Regions from separate parts of the Paenibacillus segetis genome, predicted to be linked through region 1. Evidence: riboswitches for the same ligand, from Rfam matches in the RefSeq annotation. Region 1 holds a riboswitch; each other region holds the start of a gene.
The links. Region 1 has a riboswitch for cyclic di-AMP ahead of IEW05_RS03300 (KamA family radical SAM protein). Riboswitches for the same ligand answer to the same signal wherever they lie in the genome.
Positions count from the first base shown of each region.

Region 2: another riboswitch for cyclic di-AMP. It lies ahead of IEW05_RS25295 (C40 family peptidase); the one in region 1 lies ahead of IEW05_RS03300 (KamA family radical SAM protein).
Region 3: another riboswitch for cyclic di-AMP. It lies ahead of IEW05_RS24615 (resuscitation-promoting factor); the one in region 1 lies ahead of IEW05_RS03300 (KamA family radical SAM protein).

Region 1 is NZ_BMFT01000001.1:766,802-777,460, forward strand. It holds gene cobT (nicotinate-nucleotide--dimethylbenzimidazole phosphoribosyltransferase) at 1-1,068, shown strand, start outside; gene cobU (bifunctional adenosylcobinamide kinase/adenosylcobinamide-phosphate guanylyltransferase) at 1,065-1,640, shown strand; gene cobS (adenosylcobinamide-GDP ribazoletransferase) at 1,637-2,443, shown strand; gene IEW05_RS03295 (cobyric acid synthase) at 2,459-4,051, shown strand; cyclic di-AMP (ydaO/yuaA leader) riboswitch at 4,084-4,226, shown strand; gene IEW05_RS03300 (KamA family radical SAM protein) at 4,392-5,546, shown strand; gene IEW05_RS03305 (methyl-accepting chemotaxis protein) at 6,053-7,741, opposite strand; gene IEW05_RS03310 (queuosine precursor transporter) at 8,018-8,716, shown strand; gene IEW05_RS03315 (M24 family metallopeptidase) at 8,827-9,915, opposite strand; gene IEW05_RS03320 (MDR family MFS transporter) at 10,103-10,659, shown strand, end outside.
Region 2 is NZ_BMFT01000009.1:26,834-37,492, forward strand. It holds gene motB (flagellar motor protein MotB) at 33-818, opposite strand; gene motA (flagellar motor stator protein MotA) at 802-1,605, opposite strand; gene IEW05_RS25270 (hypothetical protein) at 1,799-2,092, shown strand; gene IEW05_RS25275 (4a-hydroxytetrahydrobiopterin dehydratase) at 2,292-2,585, shown strand; gene IEW05_RS25280 (c-type cytochrome) at 2,800-3,156, opposite strand; gene IEW05_RS25285 (GNAT family N-acetyltransferase) at 3,313-3,819, opposite strand; gene IEW05_RS25290 (C40 family peptidase) at 4,210-4,698, opposite strand; cyclic di-AMP (ydaO/yuaA leader) riboswitch at 4,703-4,839, opposite strand; gene IEW05_RS25295 (C40 family peptidase) at 5,080-5,571, opposite strand; cyclic di-AMP (ydaO/yuaA leader) riboswitch at 5,578-5,712, opposite strand; gene IEW05_RS25300 (hypothetical protein) at 5,933-6,763, opposite strand; gene IEW05_RS25305 (M1 family metallopeptidase) at 6,901-8,901, opposite strand; gene IEW05_RS25310 (YwhD family protein) at 9,016-9,528, shown strand; gene IEW05_RS25315 (DNA-3-methyladenine glycosylase) at 9,948-10,628, opposite strand.
Region 3 is NZ_BMFT01000007.1:59,439-70,097, reverse strand. It holds gene IEW05_RS24650 (PSP1 domain-containing protein) at 1-701, shown strand, start outside; gene yabA (DNA replication initiation control protein YabA) at 753-1,121, shown strand; gene IEW05_RS24640 (tRNA1(Val) (adenine(37)-N6)-methyltransferase) at 1,200-1,955, shown strand; gene rsmI (16S rRNA (cytidine(1402)-2'-O)-methyltransferase) at 1,952-2,842, shown strand; gene IEW05_RS24630 (AbrB/MazE/SpoVT family DNA-binding domain-containing protein) at 2,960-3,214, opposite strand; gene IEW05_RS24625 (HD domain-containing protein) at 3,532-4,815, shown strand; gene IEW05_RS24620 (TatD family hydrolase) at 4,839-5,606, shown strand; cyclic di-AMP (ydaO/yuaA leader) riboswitch at 5,824-6,034, shown strand; gene IEW05_RS24615 (resuscitation-promoting factor) at 6,291-7,427, shown strand; gene rnmV (ribonuclease M5) at 7,544-8,089, shown strand; gene rsmA (16S rRNA (adenine(1518)-N(6)/adenine(1519)-N(6))-dimethyltransferase RsmA) at 8,096-8,983, shown strand; gene yabG (sporulation peptidase YabG) at 9,038-9,946, shown strand; gene veg (biofilm formation stimulator Veg) at 10,138-10,413, shown strand; gene IEW05_RS24590 (small, acid-soluble spore protein, alpha/beta type) at 10,557-10,659, shown strand, end outside.

The sequences.
Region 1 (10,659 bases):
CAAATTGTGAATGACATTAAAGCGCTGGACATCACAGCGGCTACTGCTGCTGCAGATCATTTGGATCAGTTGACTAAGCCACCGGGTAGCCTTGGGAAGCTGGAGACCTTAGCAATTAAACTTGCTGGGATTACAGGGATGGAGCGACCATCTTTCCCTCATCGTTCGGTCGTTGTTATGGCAGCAGATCATGGAGTTTGTGAGGAAGGAATAAGTGCTTTTCCGGCTGAAGTCACACCACAGATGGTGATGAATTTTCTGTCTGGTGGCGCGGCGGTAAATGTACTATCTAGACAAGCTGGTGCAGAAGTATTGTGCGTTGATATAGGGGTAAACGCTGAAATGAATCATCCTGATCTTATTGATCGTAAGGTCCGTATGGGTACAGCGAATATGGCTAAAGGCCCAGCCATGAGCCGGAAAGAAGCAGAGGCGGCACTATTAATAGGTGCCAATATCGTGAATGAGGCTTTTGCCCGCGGAGTAAGACTATTTGTAACTGGGGAAATGGGCATAGGAAATACAACGGCTAGTGCTGCTGTATTGAGTGCTTTAATCGGTATTCCTCCATTGGAGAGTGTTGGACGAGGTACAGGAATTAGTGATGAAGTACTTCAACATAAAGCGTTGGTTGTAGAACGTGCAATAGAGTGTAACATTCCGAATGCGTTAGATCCGCTTGATGTGTTATCCAAGGTTGGCGGACTTGAAATTGCCGGATTAACAGGTGTAATCTTAGCCGCTGCGGCACATGGTTGTCCGGTCGTAATTGATGGGTTTATTTCTAGTGCAGCTGCATTATTGGCACAGCGGTTCTCACCAGAGTCAACTTATTATATGATTGCTTCCCACATTTCTCATGAACAAGGGCATGGTCTTTTGCTGAAGGAGTTGGGCTTAGATCCTATGCTGCAACTTGACATGCGGTTAGGGGAAGGAACAGGGGGAGTTCTAGCACTTCATCTTATTGATGCTGCTTGTCGCATAATGTCCGAGATGGCCACATTTGAGAGTGCAGGAATATCTTCAGGGCAGGAAGCAACAGAAGTAGAGAGCGAACAATTATGATTGTCTTGGTTACAGGAGGGGCTCGAAGCGGAAAGAGCTCATTCGCTGAACGATTGTGTATGAAGTATGCGGAATCGGCGGTATATATAGCTACAGCTCAGGCATTTGATCAAGAAATGGAGCAGCGGATTGCTTTGCATAGGGAACAAAGAGAAGGGACAGCGTTTCAGTGGACGACTCTAGAAGAGCCGCTGCAGCTTGCTGAACGGTTAACTTCTCCTAATGCTATAATCGGTGGAAATCTCATAGGAGAGGCTCCGCTTGTCCTTGTTGACTGCCTAACACTGTGGTTATCCAATGTTCTGTTAGCTGTCGTGGATGAGCCTGATGCTGAAGCTCGTGTGATGGAACAAATTCACCAGCTGGAGACAGCAGTTACGGCATACCCGGGTACGATTATTTTGGTTACGAACGAAGTTGGTAGCGGAATTGTTCCGGAATATCCACTAGGCCGAATGTATCGTGATTTGGCTGGTATTTTGAATCGTATGATCGCCCGGATCTCTGATCAGGTATTTCTAGTGACTGCAGGGATTCCAATTGAGTTGAAGAGTAGGGAGTACATTCTATGAGTGATAGAAGCCGGCCTATATTGGCTGCTTTTCAATTTTTATCAAGGATACCTATTAAGGCGGAACTGGATTTCAGTCCGGAACTGTTGCGGCGAAGCGTTAAATATTATCCATTAGTAGGATCGGTAATCGGACTAGCTGTATGGGCGGGGGCAACGCTCTCTAGCTGGGCATTACCCACCCTACCTGCGGCAGTTATTACGTTAATTCTGTGGGTTTGGATAACCGGTGGATTACATTTGGACGGATGGATGGATTCTGCTGATGCTCTATTAAGTTATCGTTCACGTGAGAAAATGCTGGAGATTATGAAGGATAGCCGCGTTGGAGCGATGGGTGTGCTGGCGTGTGTATTATTGCTCATGCTTAAAGTGTCGTTGATTAGTTCGTTACTGGAACTAGGAACTCTTCCATCGGGAGCGGCGTTATTGACTGCACCGGTATGGAGCCGATGGTTTATGGGGTGGGCGATGCGTTCATGGCCGATGGCTAGGAATGGTGAAGGACTGGCGGTACGATTTCATGGTGTAAGCTCTAAGGATACGATTTTGTCCGCACTACTCGCGTTAACATTGTCTGCAACAGGTATATTTCTTGCCTCCTCCACGGATTGGAGCGGGGTTACTTGGATGCCGTTGGTTTTGTATTTCGCTCTGCATCCACTAGTAATCTTTGGGGTTGGGACTTTAGTGGCCAGAGTAATGAACGCCAGACTAGGTGGCTTGACTGGTGATACTTACGGTGCGTTGAATGAAGGTCTAGAGGTTGTGCTACTCCTTCTGGCCGTTCTGATATTTCGTTGATGGAGGTAAAGCAACATGACAGAGAAGACGAAATGGATGTCTGATGATGACAATTCAATTGAGTTAGGTGCAGTCTTGATGGTTCAGGGGACGGCATCAGATGTCGGTAAAAGTGTTATTGTCACGGCACTTTGCCGTATTTTCAAACAGGATGGGTTAAGAACAGCTCCATTTAAATCGCAAAATATGGCTCTGAATTCCTACGTTACCCCAGATGGACTTGAGATTGGTCGTGCCCAGGGAATTCAAGCTGAGGCCTGTGGTATTTCAGCGACAACGGATATGAATCCGGTTCTGATCAAACCGACAGGAGATATGCATTCTCAGATTGTTGTTCATGGCAAACCGTACCAACATCTCAGCGCAGTAAGTTATCGGGAGGATTTCTTGCCTCAAGCAAAGCCCTTAGTAATGGATGCGTTAAAAAGACTGCGAGAAAACTATGACATTATCGTTATGGAAGGCGCAGGCAGTCCTGCAGAGATTAATCTGAAGCATCGAGATATTGTGAATATGAATTTGGCCGGTTGGGCGGATGCACCGGTAATTCTCGTCGCTGATATTGATCGTGGAGGAGTGTTTGCTTTTCTTGTTGGCACGCTTGAGTTGTTAGAGCCAGAGGAAAAAGCGCGGGTTAAGGGGTTCATTATTAATAAATTTAGAGGAGATCTTTCGCTACTACAGCCTGGACTTGATTGGTTGGAGCAGAAGACAGGTATTCCTGTACTTGGTGTGCTACCTTATATACCGGATTTGGAGATTGAGGCCGAGGATTCGGTTATTCTTGATTCACAGCATCTAAAAGTACAAGCAGAACGAGAGCTGGAAATTGTCGTTATTCGTTATCCGCGCATTTCTAATTTCACTGACTTTGATTGCCTTGCTGTAGAAGGTGATGTCTCTCTTCGTTACGTGGACAGGGCGTCTGATCTCGGAACACCAGACATCATTATATTGCCGGGGACAAAGGATACGATTGGAGATTTGTCCTTCTTGCGAGATCAAGGGCTGGATGCGGCGATTGAAGGAGTTATCAACTCATCTTCGCATACACAACTGGTTGGCATTTGCGGAGGCTATCAAATGCTGGGTAATTGGCTATCTGATCCGGAAGGGATTGAGTCTGGAAGTTCCAAGGAGGCGAAAGGACTTGGATGGCTTCCGGTTTCGACGGTCTTTCGTTCTGACAAAACGACGATTCGCGTCCACGGTGTAACCGTAGATAATCAACCTATTATGTTGTATCCACCTGGCAAGAGCGTTCCAGTGGAAGGGTACGAAATCCATGCAGGTGACACGAGCTGGGACCTCGGTTCAGATGTGGTCCATTTATTTAGCATCACGCGAACTAGCGGAGAGAAATTGTTCGAAGGAGCAGGACGCTTGGATGGTAGAGTATTTGGAACGTATCTGCACGGTTTATTCTCCAGCGATGTTTGGCGTAGATCCTGGCTTAATGGCGTACGGATGTCCAAGGGACTGGCACCTTTGGAAGAGACATTTTCAGCCGCGGTACGGAAGGAAGCAGCTTATGATCGTCTAGCTGATCATGTTCGCGAGCATTTGAATATGGACCTTGTATATGAAATAGCTCAGTTGGTTCGGTAGCAGACTTTGACAATAGGTAGAATATGGTATAGCATAAAAGTACGCTTAATTTTCGATTGGTAAAGTCGAAAAGCGGGGGAACCACTTTTTGGGGCGAATCGTAGATTCATTGAACGTAGGGAACCATAACTCCCGAGCCCGTCAGCTAACCTCGTTTGCAGTGTATGGGTCACAATCAGCTTTGCTATACTACATACTCATTGACCCTGTAACGGGGTCTTTTTGCATTTTTTTGACTCTTTGGCCCCGTTAACGGCACAGTATTGCTGTATTCACTGCGGTTAGTTGGTTTCTGCGCTTTCTCTTTACAAATTAGTAATGTCAGAGGAGGAGATAGCGTATGGCACGACCGAAGTACATCACCGATATTGGTAAAGTGACGCAGTTGTCCCAGTTGGAGATGGAGGAGCTCCGGCCAATTACAGACAAATTTGTATTCCGGGTAAATGATTATTATTTAAATCTTATCGATTGGGATGATCCACACGATCCGATTCGTAAATTAGTCATCCCTAACAAGGGTGAACTGAGCGAGTACGGTCGGTGGGATGCCTCCGATGAGGATACAAATTATGCAGCACCTGGCTGTCAGCACAAGTATCGAACAACAGCTCTACTCATTGTTTCAGAAGTGTGTGGTTCTTATTGCCGCTATTGTTTCCGTAAGCGCCTGTTTCGCAATGATGTCAAAGAAGCTTTAGCTGATGTTACGCCTGGCATTGAGTATATTAAGGAACATCCCGAGATTAATAACGTACTCCTCACCGGGGGAGATAGTTTAATATTAGCTACCTCAAAACTAAGAATTATTTTAGAACAATTACGTCAGATCGATCATGTGAAGATCATTCGTTTAGGTTCAAAGATTCCAGTGTTCAATCCAATGCGTATTTATGAAGATCCGGAGCTTTTAGAACTGATTAAGGAGTTCTCAACGGTAGATCAACGGATTTATGTCATGGCGCATATCAATCATCCCCGTGAAATTACGCCTGAAGCTAAGAAAGGTTTCCAGGCTATGCATGAGGCTGGAGCGATTGTCGTAAATCAGACGCCAATACTAAGGGGAATCAATGACGATTCCAAAGTGCTTGGGGAATTACTTGACCAGTTATCCTGGGCTGGAGTTACACCTTATTATTTCTTTATTAACCGGCCGGTTGCCGGTAATTCAGAATTTGTCATCCCTCTTGAACGCGCCTATACGTTGGTGGAAGAAGCCAAAGCCCGAACTTCTGGGCTTGGAAAACGGGTTCGACTGTCGATGAGTCATACCTCAGGGAAGATTGAAATCTTAGCGATTGAGAACGGTCAGGCGTTCCTGAAATATCACCAGTCCAGAGATGATGAATATGGAAAATTCATGATCCTGGACTGTCCGAAGGACGCAGCTTGGTTCGACGATCTTCCCGGTAACGAGGCTTATTGGAAACGGCCAGAGAAGAAACTGGCCGAGGTTGTATCTGTAAACGAGCTATCTCCCTCATCGGTGTAGAAGTAACAGATGGGGGTTCAGTCGTAACTTTGAGGAAAATTTGGACTTTCGATCGCTGTTATCCTCAGATTTCTAGAATTTATTCCGCTCAGCGGATGAAATCCGAGGATAAAGGCGAACGCTACCGCTTCTCCAGTTCCAAATTTCCTCTACGTTACTCCTTCACCCATCTGTTTAAGTGGTTAGTAATAGGCTGTAGCTCAACTTTAAAGAGTTGAGCTACAGCCTCAGTTTGTCGAGAAAGCCCAAAGGACTTTTCGGCGCTTAACAAAGACGTATCTCCTATGATTTCAAAAGGAGATACGTCTTTGTTGTAGTACTACTCACTCTAACAGATGGGTGAAGGGGGCATGGGGTGAGATTCGAAACTGGAGAAGCGGAGCGTTCGCCTTTGCTGTGTGATTATAACCAATTAAGGGTTTATACAATCAAAATAATCACACAGCAACAGCGATCGAAAGTTCGAATCACGCCGAATGCCCTTGCACTTCACCCAGCTGTCCCTCCTATATTTTAAACCTATTAACAGACTCTCTTAAAATGGTTGCTATTTCTTGTAGCGAGTTCACAGTCGTAGCGTGAGCCGTAATCTCCGTCATTTGCTGACTGGAATAATGTGCGATTTCTTTGATATTTTGCAATGACTTTGCTGTGATACTAGCAGCTTCTTCTACAGAAGCAGTAACTTCTTCCGTTCCAGCGGACACCTCTTGCGTAGATGAAGAAACTGAATGAATCGTAATATTGATATGTTGGATTAGCTCCGTTAACTGGTCGAAGGCGAGGCCAGCGTTCCTAACAATAGCTGCCCCAGAGTGAATTTCGTCACTTACATGCTGCATGGCGGTGAAGGAATTATGAGATTCCTCCTGAATGCTAATAAGATACTGACTAATTTTATCGGTGGCGGTTTGCGATTCCTCAGCTAGTTTACGGACCTCTTCAGCTACAACGGCGAAGCCTTTACCGTGAGCACCAGCACGGGCGGCTTCAATTGATGCATTTAATGCAAGGATATTGGTTTGTTTGGTGATTTCGCTGATTGTAGCTACAACTTTAGCGATGGATTCGGAACGCTCATTGAGAATTGATATGTGCTGTAGTGACTTTCCAGCGGCACCTTCGACTTGTTCCATTTGGTTAATGGCTGTTTGTGCTAGCTCATTGCCGATATTGGCTTGTTCGGAAGCTTGTCCTATTCTCTCTGTGACTGCAGCAGAGGAAGCAGCAATTTGCTGAATACCATCCGAGATTTCCTCCATAGCACGTGCATTCTCAGCCGTTGCTGAAGCTATTATATTACTACCACTCTCGATTTGAGTAGTTGCAGCATTGGAACGTTCAATCAATTCCTCAAAGGTACGGACAGATTGGATCATTTCATCGGCTCCGCTGACAACAGACAAGGAAGTATCATGTACTTTGGAGATCATGTCCTTGAGTTGAACAGTCATGGAATGAAAGCTCTCAGCCAACTGAGCCACTTCATCATGTCCTTTTATCTCAATATTTTGACGGAAATCACCAATTGCCATCTTTTCAGTTATTGTAACTAGATTTTTGATCGGTTTCGTGATGCGGCGACTACCTAGATAAGCAATCGTTATCCCAACCGTAATAACAAATAATGTGATACCAATACAGATCCACAGAATCTGGGATTGCTTCTGTTCTACAAAGGTTGCATCCATCCCTACGGCAAGTATAATGGAGCTTCCCGGAATGGATATGTAAGCTGTTTTGTGTGCCCCAAACTGGTCGGAGTAGATATTACTGATGCTGACAGTGCTATTTTCAGCCTTCAACATGGCATCCTGAATCATTAATGTATCCGTAGTTTTCATTTTCGATGTATCATTAGTAGCCAGTATGACGGCTTGTTTATCTTGATAATTAATGAGATAAGCGGAATCTAAATTGAATTTTTTTACACTTTCAGAAAGGTAAGATTCCACAGTAAAACGTGAATTTTCTTTGCCTTTAAGTAATTGTAGCGTTTGGCTCTTATCGAGACTTTTATAAATATCCTGTGTGCTAGTATATAATACCTTGTCAAACTGGGGGAGAACATGGGTTTTGATAATACCCATAGATATGTAATAAAAGCTGGTACTAAATAAGAGTGATGATAGAACGATAACTACTGCAAATGTCCGCATAAGTTTACGGCTAATAGAATGTTTAATTCTGAACATGCAATCCTCTCCGTTTTCCTCTAGATGTTCTTTTTTTGACGATTGTTCGCTGTTTCAATGGGATAGTTATATTTACCAACGGTCAATAGAACTATTTTATATGAAAAGCTATGATTTGCAAATGATAGTTACATGGGGAATTATATATTTTTCATTATTTTCACATCATGTATATGGTGGATTACAAGAAGGGATTATGGTAATGTAATAACTGCTGTATGTTGTTAGCCGCGGTTCGTAACCATCCCGCGTAATCAAAACTAGGAGGAATTTAATGTGTTTAATATAGGATGGGGCGTTTTGTTCATGCTTGTGAACTTTACGTTCTTCTTGATATGTTACCGTTTGTTTGGGAAGAAAGGGCTGTACGCTTGGATTGGTGTGGCGACAATCATCGCTAACATTCAGGTTGTCAAAACAATTGAGATGTTTGGAATCGTCATGACGCTCGGGAATACAATGTATGTCAGTTTGTATTTGACCAGCGATTTGCTGAATGAGAAATATGGCCGAGCAGAGGCCAAAAAAGCGGTTTGGTTTGGCTTTTTTACGTTGATTATGACAACGATTATTATGCAAATGGCGCTAGTGTTCCAACCTCAAGAGACTGATATTGCTCAATCGTCATTGGAGACGATATTTGGATTAATGCCACGTTTGGCACTCGGGAGCTTAACCGCTTATTTTATCAGTCAATTTCTCGATGTCAGACTATATGCTTGGATTCGGCGCTTTTATCCAAAACCACATCAATTGTGGATTAGGAACAATGGAAGTACGATGGCCAGCTCTTTTGTGGATACACTCGTATTCTGTACGATTGCTTTTGCAGGTGAATATAGCTTGAGGGTTTGGCTTGAAATTCTCTTTACGACCTATGTCATTAAATTTATACTGACAGCTGCGGGAACTCCGTTTTTATATATTGCGAGAAACTTTCAGCATAAAGACGATAAAGAAATGAGTACCGAATAACTACTTCATACTATTAACATACAATACAGCAATAAAAACCTCCAATTCATTTCGTGAACTTGGAGGTTTTTATTATGGGCTTCAAATATCGTGTTATAGAGAAGATTATCTTATAAATACGTAAGCATCTTCGGGAAAGATGTCAGTACTTCAACGCCTTCAGGAGTAACAAGTACATCATCCTCAATCCGGACACCACCGACTCCTGGAACATAAATTCCCGGTTCAACAGTAAATACGTTACCTTCCGTCAGTAAAATTTCATTATTTCCATGAATGGAAGGGAACTCATGCACATCAATACCTAGCCCGTGACCCAGACGGTGAATGAAGTATTCACCATATCCTGCTGCATCGATAACATCTCGAGCTGCTTTGTCTATGGAGCCGAAGGTAACACCGGGCTTAATTGCTGAGATAGCTGCTTGATTGGCAGCGAGAACCGTTTCATATATGTGCTTTTTCTCTTCAGATAATTCTCCAACGGCAAAGGTTCGGGTGATATCAGATGCATAACCGGAAGCATACACTCCAATATCAAACATCAGCAAGTCTCCGCGGCTGATCTGTCGGGTTCCTGGTACGCCGTGTGGAAGTGCGGTCTTCTCGCCAGACAATACCATAGAATCAAAAGAAGGACCGTCTGCACCCAGCTTTCGAATTTGATATTCAACTTCCGCAACCAATTCATTCTCCGTAATACCTTCTTTTACTTTGAGGAGAGCTTCTTGCAGGACTTGTTCAATGATTTGTACAGCATATCGAATTTTACTAACTTCCTCGGGAGATTTGACTACGCGTAGCTCGCGGAGCCACGGACCAATATCTACAAGATAACTGTCAAAAGACAACGTAGCCTTCAATTCTTCATAACGGGCGATGGAAACGTGCTCTTTCTCTAGGCCGACAGTTCCTAACGTACCATCCAAATGATTATTTAATATCAGGTAAGGATTATCTGTATCTTGGTGAGTAATGATATCTTGGATATCCGATGTAGAGCGAGCTGCCTCTTCGTCAAGTGCTGGTACAATGAGAAACGGCTCTCTGCCAAGCTGCAGTACAGCACCTAGAAACCTTTCATGGGGATTGCTTAGGAACCCGGTTAGATAATATACATGTTTGGGATCTGTAATGAGTAATGTATGTATACCAACATCCTTCATTCTTTGTTCTAATCCACTCCATTTATAGTTCATAAGTTAATCCTTCCTTTCACAACATTATTGCTATATTATAGGGTATTTATTTTGATAACAAAAGTTTTGTAGATTAACTTGGATTTTTTGTGGGTTAATTGGAATAAAAAGGTTTACTTTTTTAAAATTAAAACTAAAATAAAAATGTACTCAAATTTGAATAGGATGAAGGAGAGAGAATAGCTTGATAGTAAAAAACAAAGATCATACTAAATTTATATTGATCGGACTCATGTTGGGCATTTTGATGTCTGCGATGGATAATACGATCGTGACGACAGCGATGGGAACCATCGTTTCTGAACTGGGTGGAATGGATCAATTCGTTTGGGTAACGTCAGCGTATATGGTGGCCGTTATGGCGGGAACCCCGATCTTTGGTAAATTATCTGACATGTACGGCCGAAAACGTTTCTTTATTTTTGGGATTGCGATGTTCCTACTTGGCTCCATGTTATGTGGATTAGCCGGAAGCATCCTTCAGCTCAGTATATTCCGGGCGATTCAAGGGATTGGCGGAGGAGCGCTAATGCCGATTGCCTTTACGATTATTTATGATATTTTTCCGATTGAACAACGTGGAAAGATGACAGGATTACTTGGTGCCGTATTTGGCACATCCAGTATTTTTGGTCCGCTGCTCGGTGCATTTATTACCGACACATTTAGTTGGAACTGGGTATTCTATATCAATGTGCCGATCGGTTTGATTGCACTGGTTCTCATTATTATTTTCTATAAAGA
Region 2 (10,659 bases), on a different contig from region 1:
TATTGTATGTTTTGTTGATACTATCGAAGGTTCTATTGGACTGATTTCACTTCGACAGAATCCTGATATTTCCGAATAATGGACACTTCAACCCGGCGGTTTTGGGCGCGTCCTGCACTAGTGTCATTGGAGGCCACAGGACGATATTCGCCATTGCCCGTAGCGATGAACAATTTGGGATCAAGTTTATCGTCAAGCAGCAGAATCTTCATGAAATTTAAAGCCCGGACCGAGCTCAAATCCCAGTTGTCCCGAAATTGATTTGTTGAGATCGGAATATTATCAGTATGCCCGGAGACGAATACTTCATAATCAGGGAATTCCTCTAACATTTTCGCGATAGCCTTAGCTAATACCCGTGCTTCGGGTTTAACTTCCGCTTCGCCTGAAGGGAAGAGAGCAATGTCACTGATGGTGATCATCAACTGCGATTGATTCAGCTTCGTATCGAGTTGATCAGTTAATCCGTTTTGGTCGATGTATTTGTCAAGCCGTTTCTTGAGGGCTTCCAGGTTTTCTTCCTCTTGGCGTTTTAAATCACTCATTTTCTTATTCAGTGCTTTGGTAACATCCTCTGTAATTCCGGAATTTTCATTTTGGTTAATCATGGAATTATGATCAAGGACGCCCTTACCACCTGTAAGCACACTATTAAAGGCTTCGCTCATCTCCTGAAACTTCTGGCTGTCTACACTACTCATACCAAATAATACAATAAACATAGCTAATAGGAGTGTCATAAGGTCGGAATAAGGAAGTAACCAGCTTTCGTCGGCATGTTCTTCGTGATCTTGATGCCGTTTAGACTTTTTGCTCACCTTCACCCGCCCCCTTTTCTAAAATTTGCGCACGTTCGGCAGGGGTTAAAAATACAGCAAGCTTCTGTTGAATAGCAATCGTTGAAACACCAGATTGAATGGATAGTAGTCCTTCTACCATCATCAATCGAATTTCCATTTCTCTCTTGGACATCCGTTTTAATTTTGTTGCGATAGGGTGCCACATAACATAACCGGTGAAAATACCAAACACGGTGGCGATAAAGGCCCCGGAGATAGCATGAGAAAGTATATCGACATTACTCATATCTGACAAGGCGGCGATCAAACCGATTACGGCTCCAAGTACCCCTAGTGTTGGTGCATACATCCCTGCTTGTGAGAAGATCATGGCCCCAGCTTTATGCCGCTCTTCGGTTGCGGCGATATCCTCGGTTAGGACATCCTGAACAAAGTCTTGATCGTTGCCGTCAATAATCATACGCATGCCACCGCGAAGGAAATCATCGTCAATTTCGTCAACTTTGCTTTCCAAAGCAAGTAGGCCCTCACGTCTGGTAATCGTAGCCCATTCCATGAACAGCTTGATCAACTCACCCTTGCTGATCATTTTAGGTTTTGTCATTGTCAATTTAATTAATTTTGGGAACTTTTTAAGCTCCGACATTGGAAAGGCAACAAAGAGCGTTGCGGCTGTCCCACCAAATATAATGACAAAGGCTGCCGGGTTTTCTATTAAGCTGTTAACAGGTGCGCCTTTCAGAAACATCCCTACAATAAGGGCCACCACTCCGAGTACAAGTCCAATAATCGTTGAAATTTCCATTGTACACCTCGTCCTTGAGATATTGATCCATTCTTCTATCTTTCAGCATCCTTGCAGAAAGTAATGAATAAAGCTTGCAGAAAAAATGGTTTATCTTTGTTATCGACAGATTTCACTTTTTTTTTAAGTGAAATTTTCCGGTATAATAGAAACATAGCATTTGAAGATCTAAATAATGGAGGCTAAGATACTTGTGGGAGTAAAGCACGGTAGGGATTATAGCGAAATTTTGTCCGATATGACAGAGGCTGTATCACGGATTGGGGATAGTTATATTTTTTTTGAGATGGATTCATCAGACTGGGAAGGACTACCCGAGGAAGAAAGACACGAGGTTCATGAGGCATTGGCGGAGGATTTGTTCTATGCACTTGGAACACAGTCCGTAATCGAGGTTGGATGTGCAGTCGTGATTCATGACTTGGAGAACCATGTAATTAATTTCCTGATAGGCGAAGAGGAACTCACCTCTGTTAAGCTGGTTTAACGGGGGCCGACCCAACTAATTTTGATTGAGGCCATTTGAGTGGTAAAATAGTAGATCAAGAATAATAATGATCTATGCTTATATAGTTCTGTATGTGATTAAGAATATTGGGTGCTTGTCTCACGTATGACCGATAGGTGTGGGGAATATAATAAACTGTGTAAATTTTAGAAGTTCTGAAAGAACGGGAGGAAGAAGAATGCCGTTTACACCGCAAGAAGTAGAAGCGCATTTGGAGAAGCTGGAAGGGTGGGAGTTGGAAGAAGGGCGATGGATTGTACGTAAATATTCGTTCTCCAACTTTATGAAAGGTATTGCATTCGTTGACGAGGTGGCTGCAATCTCGGAGGCGTTTAATCATCATCCTTTTATAACCATAGACCATAAGACAGTGACACTTCGCTTGACATCATGGGAAGCTGGCGGGATTACGGCCGTAGACATTAAGGAAGCATATCAGTATAACGAGGCATTTGCAAAATACAGTGGTTAATGGATACGTCTGATAGCGCTTTCTGAGGCTGTTGACATGGCCATGCAGGGAGAATAGTAAGGCTATAGCTTAATTGGGCACAGAGTAGCCCTAGAGCGGCCCTGCGTTGTGTTTGTAATGCTAAAGATCTGTTGCTCTTTTTTTTCCTCTATAGTAAGGACAACGCCCGTCAGGAAATGGAACATATACCTGACGGGCGTTTGTGTATAGCATGTTATTTTTTCTCCGCAAGCCATAAAGCGACGTTGGCAATTTCTTCTTCTTTCAGTTTATCTTTGAACGAAGGCATATTGCCATTACCTTTAGTAATAATTCCGTAGAGTTGCTCGGCAGAGAGCTCAGCGCCAATCTTCTGTAGATTTGGTCCAACATTTCCTTGTAGTTGATCACCATGACAACTGATGCAATTGTTCGCGACAATGGTTTCTGCTTGTTCTGCACTTAACGTAACTTCCGGCATTTGAGGTTTATTTTCTTGTGCAACTTCTTCTTTGCCTGGTAAGGAGAACATTAATACAACGGCCAATCCGCACGCGACGATGAATAATCCGCTCATGATCCACTTTTGCATTCCGATCGTCCCTCCAAATGTAAACTATCCCTTTCATTATAACGGAACCTGTCATCGGATCAAGATATTTGTGTCAAAAAAAGCAATTTTTATTATATATAATATTCAAAATACCTGAAATAATGTGTTAATTATCATAGTCTATTGTGATTTTGGTTATTGAGAGTTTGGTTCGATCCCTTTATAAACCATACAATAAAATGGTTTGGATACTCCTCCAGGCGTCATTTTTTCGTATAGATCAGTAATTGTAAAGCCAGCCTTTTGGTAAGCTCGGATTGCCCGGGTATTCCAGGTCAATACCTCCAAATCTATCACATGTTTTGGTTTTCGACGCAGGGCTTCCTCTACAATAGTCAATACAAATGACTTACCCATTCCATGACCGCATAGATCAGGTCTCATCCCAATCCCAAGTCTTGTCACATCGGTAAGTGGGAAGTATTGAGCAAATCCAGAGAGAACACCATTCTCGTCCACTAGAGAAACGTACTGCTCGGCCCGTATAACGGGGTTACCGAACTCTACATCGAGCGCCTTCATTTGTTCCCAAGGGAGCCAACTGTAGACATCGTAAGGAGAGTCGTAGCGCCACGTGCTGATTGATGCTCCGTGATTATCTTCCATAGGGACTATCTTGAACTGGGGATTGGGTTTATCCATCTTTATGCCTCCTTGGACCGTAGGAATGCCGCGTTATGCGATCTCCAGCAGAATTGTTTTACCCTCACTGTAACGGGATTTTATGTCATTGTAAAGGTTCTTAGGTTTAAGATATTGTGGAAAGGGGTAATTTTCTATAGAAGAGTTAACCCAAAAAGTAGCTATTGATGATGAAGTGACGATTTCCATGTCGAAGCAGCGGTATTTTTACGAGCGTAATATAGGGGAATAGGTAGGCATCTGGAGCATTTTGCAGAAATATTTACTCTCATGCCGATTTACCTTTTATTTAAATTTAGAATGAAAAAAACCACAATCAATTCCGGAAAGAATCGATCATGGTATGAGATTTATACATCGTTATATTAAATATGAGGAGTTTCAGAAAAATCAGGATTCAGCCGCAAAGACCGAGTAGCTGTATTGGCTCAAAATTCGTTTAGCGCCAAGGTACCGTTGTTTATAGTAGCTGTTACTTAGACTGTCAGTGCGGATTCCTTTCGATGAAGAGGAGTGTGCAAACTTTCCATCACCAATGTAAATACCGACATGAGATACTCCATTTCCTAACGTGTTGAAGAAAACGAGATCTCCTTCTCTTAATTGACTCTTAGATACTGGCGTCCCTTGCTTGTATTGAGCCGCAGATGTACGAGCAAGACTTACGCCCATTTTCTTGAAGACGTATTGTGTGAACCCAGAACAATCAAATCCACTTGTAGTAATTCCACCAAACTTATAGGGTGTACCGTACACCGAGCTGACGACAGATACTAATGTGCTTTTGTCTGAGGTGTCAGCGGAAGCACTACCAGCTCCTACTCCCATTGTGAACAAAATGGCTAAGCTCGTTACCGCTGCTGTCAATGTCTTTCTCAAGATGTCAAATCCCTTCCAGTGCCTGCGAGGTTAGCTTAAGGATTCGGTTGAAGGTCCCCTATGATCACTCTGAAACGAGATCAATTCACCCATCATGGATCCCCCGTTTCCCCGGTGCCGGGAATTCGGCTGTTCAATATTGTGCACCTGAAAATAGACGTCGTTTTAAAAACATAGATTACAAATTTGTTACTATTTACTCTGGTTATTTTATCAAAGAGATAAAGGTTTTACAAGTTTGATCAGCCAAATGTATTATTTTACCTTAAAACTATCATCGACCTGTTTATGATTCCCGCTTTTGTGGTAATAATTCCTGAGCAGGAAAATAAAAAAACCCGCAGAAAGGATCTACGGGTTTTGCATACTTATAGTTGTTGTTTACTCTACATCATCGTGATCTTCAGTATCCGAAGTAACTTGTTCGAACTTATCTGTACTAAGAATACGTTTAGCCCCGACATAGCGTTTAACATAATAATCATCGCTAAGTTTGCTGATAACTACTCCCTTAGAAGAAGAAGCATGAGCAAATTTCCCGTCGCTAACCATAACGCCGACGTGTGAAACGCCTTTGCCATTGGTATTAAAGAATACCAAATCTCCTGGAATCAATTCATCCTTGGATACTGCAGTTCCCATCTTATATTGGGATCCCGATTGATGTGGTAGCTCGATACCGAGCTTGCCAAATACAAACATCGTGAATCCAGAGCAGTCAAATCCAGAAGTTGTGGTTCCACCGGATGCATACTTGCTACCAAGAGCTTTATCGACGGCGCTGTCTAGCTTAGAATCTGCGAAAGCGCTACCAGTTCCCAGTGTAAATAATAAGGCACAACCTACGGCTACTGCAGTTAACTTTTTCTTCAAAACAGGTCAAGCTCCTTCCAATGCCTACGAGGTTAGCTTAAGGATTCGGTTGAAGGTCCCCTATGATCCCTCTGAAGCGAGATCAATTCACCCAAAGTGGTTCCCCCGTTCCCCGTTAAGGGAATTCGGCTGAGATAATAACTTCCGAGATTACATATTCTACATCTAGATTTAAATTCCTGCTAAAGGTAACAAAAATAATTACAAAGTTGTTACTGCTGTTATTGTAACAGGGCTAGGTATCTTTTGGCAATGGTTAAATAACGAGAATTACAGACTGATATAGAAGACAAGACCTCCGTATATTAACGGAGGTCTTGTTATTAAAGGGAATATGAAGTTTGGTAGTGTTCGGATAAATTTAACTTTTTTGTGACTTCGTTTGCCAGAGATGATATTGAGAGGTTACTTGCCAAACTTTAAATATACTTTGGAATAAAGGGTGAGCCTGTTGCAAGATCAGAGCGAGCAAACCCGTCCAAATCCATGAAACGGCTCCAAATAACATAAACACAGCGAACGTAGAGATTCCTAGAATGAGCGTAATTCCAATTCCCGGCAGTAGATGCCTTATGCAGGTTAATAAGGAACTCCAGGTTCCCACCTTGAACAGATATCCGAATTGAGCGAATAGCAGACATTGACGGATGAGCCATCCATAACAGATCCAACCTAACACATATCCTCCTGTAGTCAGCAGGATAGGAAGGCTTCCTCCTGATTGCAGTAACCGGGGCCAGAGCACATATAGCTTGGGTGCAATCCAAAACGCTGGGCCCAGAATAAGAGCAAGCTCCAGAATATAAAAGAAAAAGAGGGGCTTCCAGAACTCTTTCATACCTCTAAAGAACGGTAATCCGGATTTCTGTGATTCCTGCGGAATGAGTCCGTATAAAATGCCTGCTTGGATCAGAGGGGTCAGTAGTAAGCGAATAGCCACCATTCCGATCAAAATCAAGCAATACACTCTAATGTCGTGATTTTGCTGCAACCCGATTTGTCCTTCTATGAGGAACAAAACCCGGCTTAAGTCGCTAAGTGAAGGATCAGGATATCTTTGCAGCACCGCTGTGACGACGGTATCGACCAGTCGGTACAAGAAGAACCCCCAGAGAAGTTGATAAAGAAACAGAATAATGACGGAGGGAAACTGCTTCTTTAGACGCTCCCATCCACTGCGAACATAGGTCATAACTTACCCTCCTAAAAGTCTTGCGTGCAATAACCTCGATGAAATACATCGGGCAAAACTTACTTCGTAAGTATCAGCTTAGTTTTGCGTGTAATAACCTCGATGAAATACGTCGAACAGAACTTATTTCGTAAGCATCACCACAGAAATGATCCGAGCACAGCCTCCAGTAGTTTGACGATCCCGAGGTTGGAGCGAGTACGAAGTGTTCCATCGACCTCAGCCTTTAAAAAATTGTTGATATGCTTGTTCTCTAGCACAAGCGAATAGTCAGGGTCGATCATAGCCCAAGCCAATGGTTCTTTATATTGCAGCTTCAACTCTACCTTGCTGTCTTCTCCACTCCATACTTTCCGAGTGGTATGTCCATCCTTAAAGGTAAATAATATTGGAATCTTAGGGGCTGTTGCCCCTATCTGGCTAATATCGACGATGGATTCGAACAGCGGGTCATTCCCCTGGCTGATCGAATTCACGGTGATGTTATCAATGGAGTAATCAGTCATCTTTCCGTCATAAACATATTGTTTGAAATATGGCTTCCAGCTACGTCCAGTAACTTGTTCCACGATTCTTTGGAAATCGGTCGTCGTTGGGTGCCTGAACCGATATTTATGGGCATAGGTAGTTAAAATTCTGCTCATGGTCTTGTTACCAACCTGACGTTCAATATCGAGTAGAACAAGCTTACCACGGTAATATACATTTTTTGCGTAATTGTCACTTGAACCATACTTCCAGGCTACCTGTGTCAATGATATTGGTGAAGAGATCATCGCGACCTGGAGTGGGAGATTAGGCTTGATGCCGAATTCTTGTTCCATTAATTTGTCTTCTAAGTAGGAGGTGAACCCTTCGTCCAACCAGGCCTCTTCAAATTCGTTGCTGGCAATCATTCCGTAGAAGAATTGATGACCAATTTCATGGATGACCGTTCGTTCAAGCTCATTGTTGCTAGGAGATTCGTTACCTGCTCCAAAAGCGGTGATGAGGGTCGGATACTCCATCCCACCTGCTCCGTTGCCTTCGATTGGAGGAACAACAATGGACAGAGTAGAGTAAGGATATTGGCCATACCATTTACTGAAATTGGATAATGCGACTTTGGCTGCGTAGAAATAACGTTCTTTCAAGTCCTTGTGAGTGGGATCTAAATATAACTTGATTCGGACACCAGGAACATCTGGAGAAGAAAAGGGCTCCTCTGCATAAACGAAATTAGGTGAAGCTGACCATGCAAAATCATGCACATCATCAGCATAATATTGAACCGTCTTTCGATCTCCTTGGATTACCGCTGCTTTGGTCGGAAATCCGGTGGCAGCAACGGTATAATTGTTAGGTACGTTGATCTTCACGTTGTAAATGCTGAAATCAGAATAAAATTCAGAATTTCCATGATACTGATGGAGGTTCCAACCTTCTGTGGTCACACCACGTGTTCCTACGGGTTCATAGACACTCAGCTTCGGGAACCACTGGCCTGCCATAACAAAATCTCCGGCAGAACCCATTCGGGCAAATATTTTAGGTAACTTCACGGTGAAATTGATCCTTAGTGTTACACTTTCTCCGCCCCGAACGGAGACAGGCAAGCGTACTTTGACTAAGGTTTTGTCCTTTACATTCCCATCATCAGGTTGAACGTACTGTATTCGGTGGAGCAAGGAGATACCATCACTGGTTCTTATCTCAGTTAACTCCATATTCCCCCAACCATCTTTTGGCATGGTGTCCCCACGTAGCTTCCCGCCAGATTCCTTCATAAAGGTAGTATCAGCCGAGGCAAACGCATTGGGATATAGATGGAAGTACAATTCATTGACAGTCTTCTTACCGGGATGAGTCCAAGTCAGTGTCTCCGAGCCGGTTAATGTCCCTTCCTTCTCATTCAAGCTCACATCGATGTGATACTCTGTCACCCGCTGGCTCAGCACTTCCGCTGTCGGTTGCTGAATACTTTCGATTGGTGTAGCAGGAGGTGCTTCTTTCAAACTTTGGACGGCCTGAGGCTTGCCCATTTCTGAGGCGAGCGAAGGAAGATTGTCCTGATCTGGACGAAGGGCAAACGTTAGGGCTCCGCCGATGAGGCATAAGGAAATAATAGAAATGCCGAAGATCATATTTCGTCGGGTCATACAATGGATACCTCCTGTTGACAAGCATCTACAGCATGTATATGTTTGCATTCAGGAGATTATTAGCTAAAATAAAATATAAATATGGCGTGATCAGGAAAGATGGAGGGGACTATGGATAACACGGAGAAACCAGGCAAGAAAATATTTGCCTTAAATATTATTAGTAATAAAGAGAATAGCAAGCATAAAGGTTTCGGTGCAGGTTCAATCGATTTGAACAGTATGTCGCCTGTTATTATTGATGGTGATGAAGCCTACATTGATATTGGTGCAATGCATGCGAAGAGCAAAGTTGAAAAAGGAATCAAGTTCTCGATTAACCGCGAAGACGTTCCGAATGGACGGCAAGTATGGATCGTATGGGTGGCTGTAGACCGCTCACCAGAAGGTCAATTCTATGGTGGGATCACAGCTTGTGAGATGTGGATTGATACCGAAGCGCGTCGTGGATGGAAAATTCTTGCCGATCATGTGAATAAGATGGATTACGCGCTTAAACGCCGAATTATCCTGGATGGTCTGGCTACTGAGCAGAAGGCTGTACTTAAAAATCTGCTGATCGAGACCAATAGCGAGTGGTGGGATCGTTCTCCTGAGGAATTGAAGAGTGCCCTAGAGTCATAACCTATTGAGTCACAAAAGAAGAAGAGGTTGTCTCAAAGTCATCATAGATGACTTTGAGCAACCTCTTTTGTGCATTTTAATCAGTTCATTATAACGAATCACAGAGATTCGTTATATTTACAAAGGGTCATTTTCAGCGAAATAATGTTATGTACCTTCGTTAGGAGGTTTGAGTGTGTTTTTGTCACCGTTGCCATAGTCCCCGCCCCATCATGTATTCGGTTTTTCGCATACATTTGGCTCGTCTACGGTCTCCGGTGCTCATTGTATTCGTTTTTTCGTATACATTCGGCTTAACTATCGCCCACGTCGCTCATTGTGTTCGTTTTTTCGCATACATTTTGGCTCGTCCTCAAGTTTCCAGAAATGCACGATTACTTATCGTCATGCGACGACGATGATACTCGGTAATTTACCGATTATCTTGACGTTGGGAGGGACCACGCTGTCGCTTTTTTATCGACGACAGACACATAAGGGTGATCGCGGTAATAAAATCTCCATGGCTTGGAGGCGTATTCCTCGGCGTAGTCAATATTGATGCGTGGTGCTTGTACAATACTGGAATTATTGTCTGGGTGTTGGCCTGCTTCAATCCAAAGGTGACAACCTTGTTCGTAAAGAGTGCTTCCGTTTAACGACTTATCGATACGAAGTGCTCGGCATAGCTTGCCGGGACCACCTGAGAGATCAGCAGGTTTACGGATGTGGATGTCCCGATTCATACGCATAAGCATTTCATCGTTGTCAGTTAGCGGTTCAACCGCACGAATGAGTACGGCTTGGGGATCGCCAGACGGCCCGGTCACTACATTAAGACAGTTGTACATACCATAGATTAAATAAATATAAGCTAAGCCACCCTCGTGAAACATGACCTCTGTTCTCGCGGTACGCCGCCCGCCAAAGGCGTGACTGCCTTTATCTCCCACTCCGCCGTAGCTCTCCGTTTCAATAATCCGGCAAGAGATGTCGCCTTGTTCTGTATGTCGTACAAGCGTCTGACCGAGTAGGAGAGGAGCGACTTCTAAAGCTGACATACCATAAAAAGAAAGTGGGAGGGGCTCTCCCCCCGTGTAATTTTTGTCAGTGGGTTGCATCCTTAGGTTCTCCTTAAAAATTGGGTTAAAT
Region 3 (10,659 bases), on a different contig from region 1:
AAACGGCGCGAGGGATCGAATATGGTAAAGTCGTTATCGGAAAAAAACAAGTAGGGGAATCCGATGTCGTTCTTCCGCTGAAGAAGGTCATCCGGATTGCAGATGACACTGACGCCTGCATTGTGGACGAGAATAAGCTTGCGGCAAAGAATGCATTTGCCACTTGTTTAAATAAAATCAAGGATCATGATCTAAAAATGAAGTTGGTTGATGTGGAGTTTACGTTTGACCGTAATAAGATCATTTTCTATTTTACGGCTGAGGGGCGGGTTGATTTCCGCGAATTGGTCAAGGATTTAGCTAGTATTTTCCGTACTCGGATCGAACTCCGGCAAATCGGGGTAAGAGATGAAGCGAAGATGCTTGGCGGGATTGGACCTTGTGGACGAGTATTGTGCTGCTCATCCTGGCTAGGTGACTTTGAACCAGTCTCGATCAAGATGGCTAAAGATCAGAGTTTATCACTTAATCCGACCAAGATATCCGGTCTATGCGGTCGATTGATGTGTTGCTTGAAATTTGAGCATGATAACTACGAAAGTGTGAAGGAAGAGCTTCCTTCAGTAGGAAAAATGGTTGTCACCTCATTGGGAGATGGTAAGGTGGTCGGCCTGAATGCGGGTTCACGTACCGTTCATGTTCAATTATTCGAAATTGGCAAAGTGAAAGAGCTGCCATTGGATGATGTCGTTGTTAAATAAGGTAACACATATTCTCAAGATAGACTTTAGAGATGACTCTGGGGTGGGCACTTGAAGAACAAAGATATTTTTACTCATATTCAAGCATTAGAATCACAAATGGGAGATATACATGATGATTTGGGCACGCTAAAACTTGAAGTGAAGAAACTGGTGGAAGATAACCAGCGACTTCTCGTAGAGAATGAGCAGTTGCGCAAAATATTAAAGCGGGAGAGCTCCGAAGGCCGCTTACCTTTGACCTCTGCGGATAAGGTAACTCATCCTTTTGAGGGTAAGGAAGCCATCGATTTGGTGGGAGAGGGTTATGACAACCTAGCGCGTTTATATCACGAGGGCTTTCACATTTGTAATGTGTATTACGGACATTTACGTACGGAAGGCGATTGCCTATTCTGTCTCTCTTTTTTGAATAAATAACAAGCCGTAGGATATGTCCTACGGTTTTTTTTAAATGGTCCAGCAAATTATATTTTAAAAGAATGGAAGATCACATAAATGAACAAAGTACCTATATTTGAGCAGGAACGCATAGATGATCTACTTACCCACCAATTACGGATCATTCAAAGCGATGAGGTGTTCAGCTTCTCGATGGATGCCGTTCTGTTAGCTCGATTCGCATCGGTACCCAAGCACGGTAAGATTCTAGACTTATGTACTGGTAATGGAGTAGTGCCACTACTGTTATCTACACGGACTGGGGCGAATATTGAGGGGATTGAGATTCAACCTAGATTGGCGGATATGGCAAGACGAAGCGTAGAAATGAACGGATTACAAGATGTGATTCAAATTCGTGAAGGTGACTTGCGTGAATTGGTGAAGGAGACCGGTCATGGAGTATACGATGCTGTGACAGTGAATCCTCCTTATATGCCCCTTACAGGCGGCGATCTCAAGTTAAATTCCCACCAAGCGATTGCCAGACATGAGATTCATTGTAGTTTGGAGGAAGTGATTGCTTCGGCAATGCGTTTAGTTAAGAACGGCGGGAAAGTATCAATGGTGCATAAACCGCAGAGATTGGGTGAGATCATTACTTTGTTGCGGCAGTACAGGTTAGAGCCGAAAGTTATCCGATTCGTTCATCCACGGCCTGGAACGGAGTCTAACATCGTGTTAATTGAAGCACTTCGCGATGGGAAACCAGATGTAAGAATTTTGCCGCCGTTGATCGTTTATAAGGAGAATGGGGAATACTGTGAGGAAATCATGAACATTTATTATGGATCAGAAGAGGGAAAAGAATGACTATACAAGTACAGAAGAGTTTTGAAGATAAAAAAGAGGCAAACCCCTGCGGCAAATTGTTTCTAGTAGCTACGCCGATCGGCAATTTGGAGGACATGACCTTCCGTGCAATCCGTACACTGCGAGAAGTGGATATTGTTGCAGCGGAGGATACAAGACAGACACGCAAACTGTTAACACATTATGAAATTTCTCCTGGTAAGTTATTGAGTTATCACGAACATAACAAGGTGGCGAGTGGTCCAGAATTAATACGTCTTATAATAGAAGGAAAAAATTTAGCACTCGTCAGTGATGCCGGTCTACCAGCCATTTCAGACCCCGGTAGTGACCTAGTGAAGCTGGCATTAGAACAGCACATATCAGTCATTCCGATACCTGGTGCTAACGCTGCTTTATCAGCTCTGATTGTCTCGGGATTATCTACCGAACGATTTCAATTTCTCGGATTTTTGCCGCGTGATAATAAAGAGCGAGAGAATTTACTTCGTAGTCTAGAGGATGAGCAAGGCACAGTGCTGTTGTACGAGTCACCTCATAGAGTGCTCAAGACATTGGAAGCGATCTATGAGATATGGGGTGATCGGAAGATTGTCATGGCTCGTGAGCTAACCAAACGATATGAAGAGCTAGTCAGGGGCCATATAAGCGAATGCCAAGATTGGCTGGCAGAGCATCCACCACTCGGTGAATATTGCTTGGTTATCGGCGGAGCAGATCCTAATGAAGTGAAGCAGAGACGGGATGCCTGGTGGCAGGCGCTATCCGTTGAGGAGCATGTTCAGCATTATGAGGTACAGGAACGTATTTCACGTAAAGAAGCGATGAAAAAGGCGGCAAATGATCGAGGAGTATCAAAAAGAGATATATATCAGGAGCTATTATGATCCTATAACAAAAAAAGAGGTCCTCACTAGTAGGAAACAAACCTAGTAGAGGGACCAAGGAGATATGAAAAAGGTTAGAATTAACAGTTTCAGTAAATCTATTATATACTATAATTCTTAATTTGTCACAGGGGTTGGAATTTCAGTGATACATTCGTGACAAACGATCTTTCCTTTGAAGTAGATTACATTCTCAGCGTTGCCACAGAAGATACAAGCAGGCTCATATTTCTTCAACATGATGCGCTCTCCATCTACATATATTTCAAGTGCATCTTTTTCACCAATGCCCAGTGTGCGGCGTAATTCAATCGGAATAACAACCCGACCTAATTCATCTACTTTTCTTACAATACCGGTTGATTTCATCATAACTGATGATAACCCCTTTCGCTATAATTTAAATATGTCATGATTCGACAAACTTCTATCTTTTATGATAATTATAATACCAACCATTGCCAAAATAGTCAACCTATTAATGGTATATTTCTTTTATTTCTCCATATTTACGTTTTGAAGGGGCATATTCCACCTATAATTATAGTGAAATTAACCAATTCTCACAATTCGACATTTTGGAAATCCAAGCATCGCCAGTTTTCGACACCTTTCGACATATTGTGTCGACATTGGTCAAAATCTCTCTTCGTTTTCAAAAAAATATATTGAGATAAGGAGTGTTAGCCATGCATCGCCAGTTACGTGAAGAAAAGGTGTTCAAAGATCCCGTACATAATTATATTCATGTACAGGATGAGATAATCTGGTCCTTGATTAATACCACGGAATTTCAGCGTCTGCGCCGTATTAGGCAGCTTGGGACATCCTATTTGACGTTTCATGGTGCAGAACACAGCCGATTCTCACACTCACTAGGAGTATATGAAATCACTCGCCGTATCATCTCACAGTTTGAACAGAGTAAGTATCCGGATTGGCCAAGAGATGAAAGACTCGTCGCTCTTTGCGCGGCGTTGCTTCACGATCTTGGACATGGACCTTTCTCTCATTCAATCGAGCAGGCATTTCAGATGAACCATGAGGATTGGACATGTAAAATTTTGCTCGGTGACACGGAGGTTGGCGCGGTATTACGTAGATTAGGTGATGATTTCCCAGATAAGGTGGCAGCCGTCATCCGCAAAGATTATGACAAAGCCATTGTCGTTAATTTGGTATCAAGTCCACTAGATGCAGACCGGATGGATTACTTACTTCGGGACGCTTATTTTACTGGTGTTAATTACGGTACGATAGATATGGACCGGATTTTGCGGATGCTTCGTCCGTTTCAAGGCCGAGTTGTTGTAAAGGAATCAGGGATGCATGCTGTGGAAGATTATTTAATGTCGCGATATCAGATGTATTGGCAGGTGTATTTTCACCCGGTCACTCGTAGTTCCGAGATCATTCTGAGACAAATCTTCCGCCGTGCAAAAGAACTATATAATGAAGGGTATTCCTTTGCTTTCTTGCCGGATCCCTTACCAGGACTGTTCAATCGTGAATTAACGGTACAAGAATATCTACTATTAGATGAAGCTTTGATTCAAACTACATTTATGCAATGGCGAAATGATAAGGACAAGCTACTAAGTGATCTTTGTTGCCGATTTATGGACCGTAAATTGTATAAATATGTAGAAACTGATTCTCTTGATAAAGAATTAATTGAGGAAATCCGGCGTGCATTTGCAGAGGTGGGCCTCAACCCAGATTACGATCTGGAGATTGATTTTCCAACCGACCTGCCTTATGATGTGTTTCGTCCTGACGGGGAATTTAGGGAGAAGCAAATATTACTTTTGGACCGTCAAGACAGGCTCCGGGAAATTTCTGAGGTGTCGGATATTGTCCGGTCGATCAGCGGACTTCATCGAGGGAAATTTCATTTGTACTTTCCGGATAATAAATTGATACCTATGTTAAATAAACTTCCCCAAGAAATCGCTGATTTGTTTCAAATATAGACATATATAGGAGGCGCAACAAGATGCTATTTGATACTCATACCCATTTGGATGCTATTCAGTTTGATGAAGACCGTGAGGAAACGATTACAAGGGCATTGGAGAACGGGGTTACTCGAATGATCAATATCGGTTTTAATCGAGAAACGATCCCTACAACAATGAAATTAGCAGAGGCTCATGAATTCATTTATGCGGCTGTGGGATGGCATCCACAGGATGCGATTACGATGCGTGAGGGCGATTTGGACTGGATCGCTGAATTATGCGCTCATGAGAAAGTAGTAGCTATTGGTGAAATAGGCTTGGATTATTATTGGGATACATCCCCTAAAGATGTTCAACATAAGGTATTTCGCGATCAAATCGGATTAGCTCGGAGTCTAGGGATGCCAATTTGCATCCATAACCGCGATGCTCATGAAGATGTGGTACGGATTTTACGTGAAGAGAAGGCTAGTGAGATCGGTGGAGTGATGCATTCATTCTCTGGAAGCTGGGAAATTGCCAAAATGTGTCTAGATATGGGATTTCATTTATCGTTTGGTGGCCCCATCACTTTTAAAAACGCTAAACAACCAAAAGAGGTTTTGGCACAGACACCGATGGACCGATTATTGATCGAAACAGATTCCCCATATTTGACACCACACCCATATCGAGGAAAAAGAAATGAGTCTGCACATGTACGCTTAGTTGCGGAAGCGGCGGCAGAGATTAAAGGCATGTCCTTTGAGGAAATCGCCGAAATAACCACCAAAAATGCACTGGAACGATTTGGGATTAGATGAATTCGGGAGTAAAAAGGACGAAAAAGGTAGCAATCGGGAAAGATTAATACATTTTAACCGTTTAAAGCTAGATTATTACAATTTTTTAACCATATTTTTAAAAAAACGTGCTTGATTCGTCCTTTACAACATGTATCGAAACAGGATAGAATCTTTTCAGTAATCGAAAATGATGCCATTTGGTAATCCTTGGATATCTTCGATCACATGGTTCCATGAACCAGTCTCGCTGAATCTCCTGCATGGGAGAACGGGGGAACCGATACGATATAGATTAGGTCAACTACCAATCTTACCGTAATTGATTTCTTCATAGGGTCTTTGGGGTGAATTCGAGGTCATTGCGCCATGAGCGAATGTACTGAGAAAGGGCGGCTCTCTGCGTCCGAATCCGACAGCTAACCTCGTAAGCGTCTAAGAGAGGCAACTCGTGCATCCTATTACATCACGATACTCGGAAGCCACGAAGGAGTTCCTCTGACTCTTTCTTTAGGCTTCTTTTATTTTGAATAAATGTAATAGGCACATCATACTCTTGTTAATCAGGAGGATGACATATGCCGACCGGACTGGGGCAGGATGCGAAATGCAGTAGTTCATGCATTTCGTAAAAATGAATAATAGTCACGTCAAATGTATCTTATATCGAATTAGACGGCGGGGCTATGAAGGAGGACGGAAGATATGGGCATTTTCCACAAAAAGGAAACCCATGAATCACGCTCATCCAGCATGTCTTACGCAATGCATTGGAAGCCTGAAAATTTACGCCTTGTTTCTGTAATTAGCTTGTTGGCAGTCGCTGTAGTTATCATCACCGTGATTGGATTGAATAGCCAAGATAAGAAGAGCATCAGCTTGGTCATCGATGGTCAGATCCAACCCTTAGAGACTCGTCAATCGCTAGTGAATGAAGTGTTGGATGAACACTCCATCGTATTGAAACCCGAGGACAAAGTTTCGCGTTCACTCGCTAGCACCCTTAAGGATGGAGACCGAATTGTCATTATACGTGCCATTCCTGTAAAGGTTATAGCGGATGGAACAACTAGAACCCATTTTACAACACAAAACAACGTAGAGGGCGCAATCAAGGAGCTTGGTGTATCCTTGGACCCAGCAGATAAAGTTACTCCTGCTCTAACTAGTGCACTTAAGTCTGATTTGGAGATTCGTATTGTCCGGGTCGACAAACATACGGTGCAACAGCAAGAGACTGTACCATTCACAATCGTTAAGACTGCTGATCCAGAATTGCTTAAAGGCAAGACGAAGGTGATTCAGCAGGGAAGCGAAGGACTGGTTACACACAACATAGAGAAAGTATATGAAGACGGAGTTTTCGTATCTAAGCATTGGTTAGGCAAAGAGGTCTCGAAGGCCGCTCAGCCGAAAGTAATTGCCGTAGGCACGAAGAAACCGACAGCCGTTCTGTCTGCCAGCATCACCCGGAAAGAGGGTGGGGTCGATATTAGTGGACTAACGTCTAAAGGTGGCGTCTCGTTTAAATATAAAAAGATGATCAAAAACGTCACGCTAACTGCCTACTCTGCTGAGGAGGATGGCATAGGTACGAAGACTGCTTCCGGTACCCGCGTACAAGAAGGGAGAACGATAGCCGTTGATAAGAACATTGTCCCTATGGGATGGTGGGTCTATATCGAAGGCGTTGGCTTCCGTCGTGCCGAGGATACTGGTGGTGCAATTAAAGGCAACAAGATTGACGTTTATTACGATAGCCTGAAGGCTGCCAACCAGTTTGGCCGTAAGAAGGGCCGTACAGTCTATGTCATTGGTCCTACCAAACCTGAGTTGAACTAGGCTAAGCTAGTTTTACTTTGCATGAGGAATCGGATAGTATTAGTTTAATAAATAGATGGGTTCAAGAAGAGGATTTATCCTCTTCTTTTTGTTGTGATAAGGAAGGAAGGAATGACATGATTAAAGAGGTCATTGTGGTGGAGGGCCGAGATGATACGGTTGCCGTGAAACGGGCGGTAGAAGCCGATACGATAGAAACAGGTGGTTCTGCGATTAATGAAATGACGCTACGGAAGATTGCTCTAGCACAGGAGCGGCGGGGGGTCATTATTTTTACAGATCCTGACCATGCCGGTGAGCGTATTCGCAAAATTGTGGCCAATCGGGTTCCAGGTTGTAAACATGCCTTCCTTCGGGAAGCTGACGCGACCAAGCGCGGTGATATCGGGGTGGAGAATGCATCGCCTGAGGTCATACGCGAGGCGTTAGACAATGTACGTAGCGAGGTTGCTGGGGAAGCCGGCTTAATCGATTGGGACGATCTGATTGCTGCAGGACTCATCGTCCATCCAGAAGCAGCAGCCCGGCGAAGAATTATGGGAGAACTACTTGGTATCGGATATTGCAACGGTAAACAATTTTATAAACGAATGACGGTGTTCAGAATTAGCCGTGAAGAATTCGTGGCCGCACTGGCACAATTGGAAGACAAAGGGGTATAACTTGTCATGAGTATAATGGAAGAAGTATCAACACCGCGCCGCACGAAGGAGATTATTTCGCGGCATGGGTTTAAGTTCAAAAAAAGCCTCGGTCAGAATTTTCTGATCGATCAGAATATTCTCAGTAAGATTGTGGCTGCAGCGGGGCTGGACAAGTCCAAGGGGGCACTAGAGATTGGTCCCGGTATTGGAGCGCTCACGGAGAAGCTTGCTCAGGAGGCGGGTAAAGTAGCGGCCGTAGAGATCGACCAACGCTTGATTCCTATTCTTCGGGAGGTTCTAGAGCCCTACCCGCAAATTAACGTCATTCATGGTGACGTATTGAAGCTGGATTTACGATCCTTATTTGAAACGGAGTTTGGTGACGTTAGTGGCGTTAGCGTTGTAGCTAATTTACCTTATTACGTGACGACTCCGATCCTGATGAAGCTATTGGAAGAGAAGCTTCCCCTTGAACATATCGTCGTGATGATCCAGAAGGAAGTAGCAGAGCGCATGGCAGCCTCTCCAGGAGGTAAGGAGTATGGTAGCCTCAGTATCGCCGTTCAGTATTATAGTGAGCCTGAATTGATCTGTAAGGTGCCACACACCGTCTTTATCCCGCAGCCGAATGTAGAGTCGGCAGTGATACGGCTAAGCGTGCGTCAAGAGCCACCAGTGCAGGTGGACGATGAAGGCTTCTTTTTCGAAGTGGTCCAGTCTTCTTTTACACAGAGACGTAAAACCATTGCAAACAATCTAAAGAGTCGTTTTTTCCCAGGTGAAGGCCGTGAGAAGCTAGAGCTTCTGCTGGCAGATGCGGAGATTGAACCTACACGGCGTGCAGAAACGCTAAGTTTGGAGGAGTTCGCCAGACTCAGTAATGTACTGCTTGGCGCTGGACTGAACTCTTAGTTGCTGTAACCAATCCCTCTGTTAGCCCATAGGATGGGGGTAGAGGTGATTGACTTGACGAATTTGGGAGACTTGGTCGTTCGCAAATCTTACGGAGGAGATGTAACCTTCCGAATCGAGAAGATTGAGCGGAGCGTGGCCATAATCAAGGGAACGGAATTTCGGTTGCTGGCTGACGCACCTTTGACTGATTTAATCAAAGTGGATCCGGATTCTCCGAATGAACGAGCGAATACAGCAAATATCAGAGCTACGAAATCATTGGAGTGGTTACACCGAGAACGAGTTGAGCAGGCGGAGCGTAATCGGGCCGTGTTAAATCATGAGTGGAATCCGCAGAGCAGTTCGCAACCTGAACCGTCATATTTTGAAGTGCCAGGAAAGGTGCTTCATCTAGATGGTGACGAGAGATACTTGAAGAAAAGTCTCGATCTGTATGAGAGACTGAGAGTGCCCGCGCATGGGTACTTTGTGAATGAGTCTGCGATGGCGGGAGCTCTACAACGTTTGCTACCTACTATACGTCCAGAGATTGTGGTATTGACGGGCCATGACGGTGTACTCAAGAACCGACCTAATGGCAACTTATACCATTTATCGAGCTATAAGAACTCCAGTCATTTCGTAGATGCTGTTGGGGTAGCGAGGGAATATGAGCGCAATTTTGATACCCTGACGATTGTTGCAGGGGCGTGTCAATCCCATTTCGAAGCGTTGCTACAAGCAGGAGCCAATTTTGCCAGTTCGCCAGGCAGAGTGCTTATTCATGCGCTTGATCCGGTCTACATTGCCGCGAAGGCATCGTTTACGCCCATCCGCGATACGATCCATATCAAGGATGTACTGAACAATACAATCAGTGGCACTCAGGGTGTGGGCGGTATTGAAACACGCGGCAGCTATCGCATTGGCCTGCCCAAACCTATGGATTTAGCGACATTGAAGGTAGTGCCTTCTATGTAGTGATGTCAAGCGAAGAACGTCCGAATTCCTCGGGCGTTTTTTTATTTTTAGCAAAAAATGAAGGCGATTTATACGTTCCAAAAAAAAATCGTTGACAACCGTTTTTTCTGGCTGATATAATTATCTGTTTCGAATTGACAAATGACTCACCTGCATGTATAATGAAATAAGAAAGTAGGTGGTCATAGGCAATGGCTAAAAATGCGCTGTCGGATATTAAGCATAGTCTCGACGCTCACGTAGGACAGAAAATTATGCTCCGGGCAAACGGAGGTCGCCGAAAGACCGTCGAACGCACTGGTGTATTGGAAGAGACTTATCCTTCTGTCTTTATTGTGAAGTTGGATGAAGAACAACAGACCTTTAAGCGTGTGTCATACAGTTATGCCGATATACTTACCGAATCCGTTGAAGTCATGATTTGTAACGACAACAACGAGCTTAGGATTTCGTATATTAAACCATGAACATCATGATTATTCAGTAAACGACCTTAGCCAAAGCGAGGTCGTTTTTTTATGCCCAGTAATTCCACCGTATGAGAGGGCCCAGAAGGCGTCATACTAACCTTGTTTCTTCATATCCATCATTTCCGTAAGGAGGGCTAGCTATGGGGCGTAGAAGACGTAGCATCATGTCGGAGGATCTAAAGGTGGAACTAGCCAAGGATCTAGGATTCTATGACACGGTTCAGCAGGAAGGCTGGGGCGGGA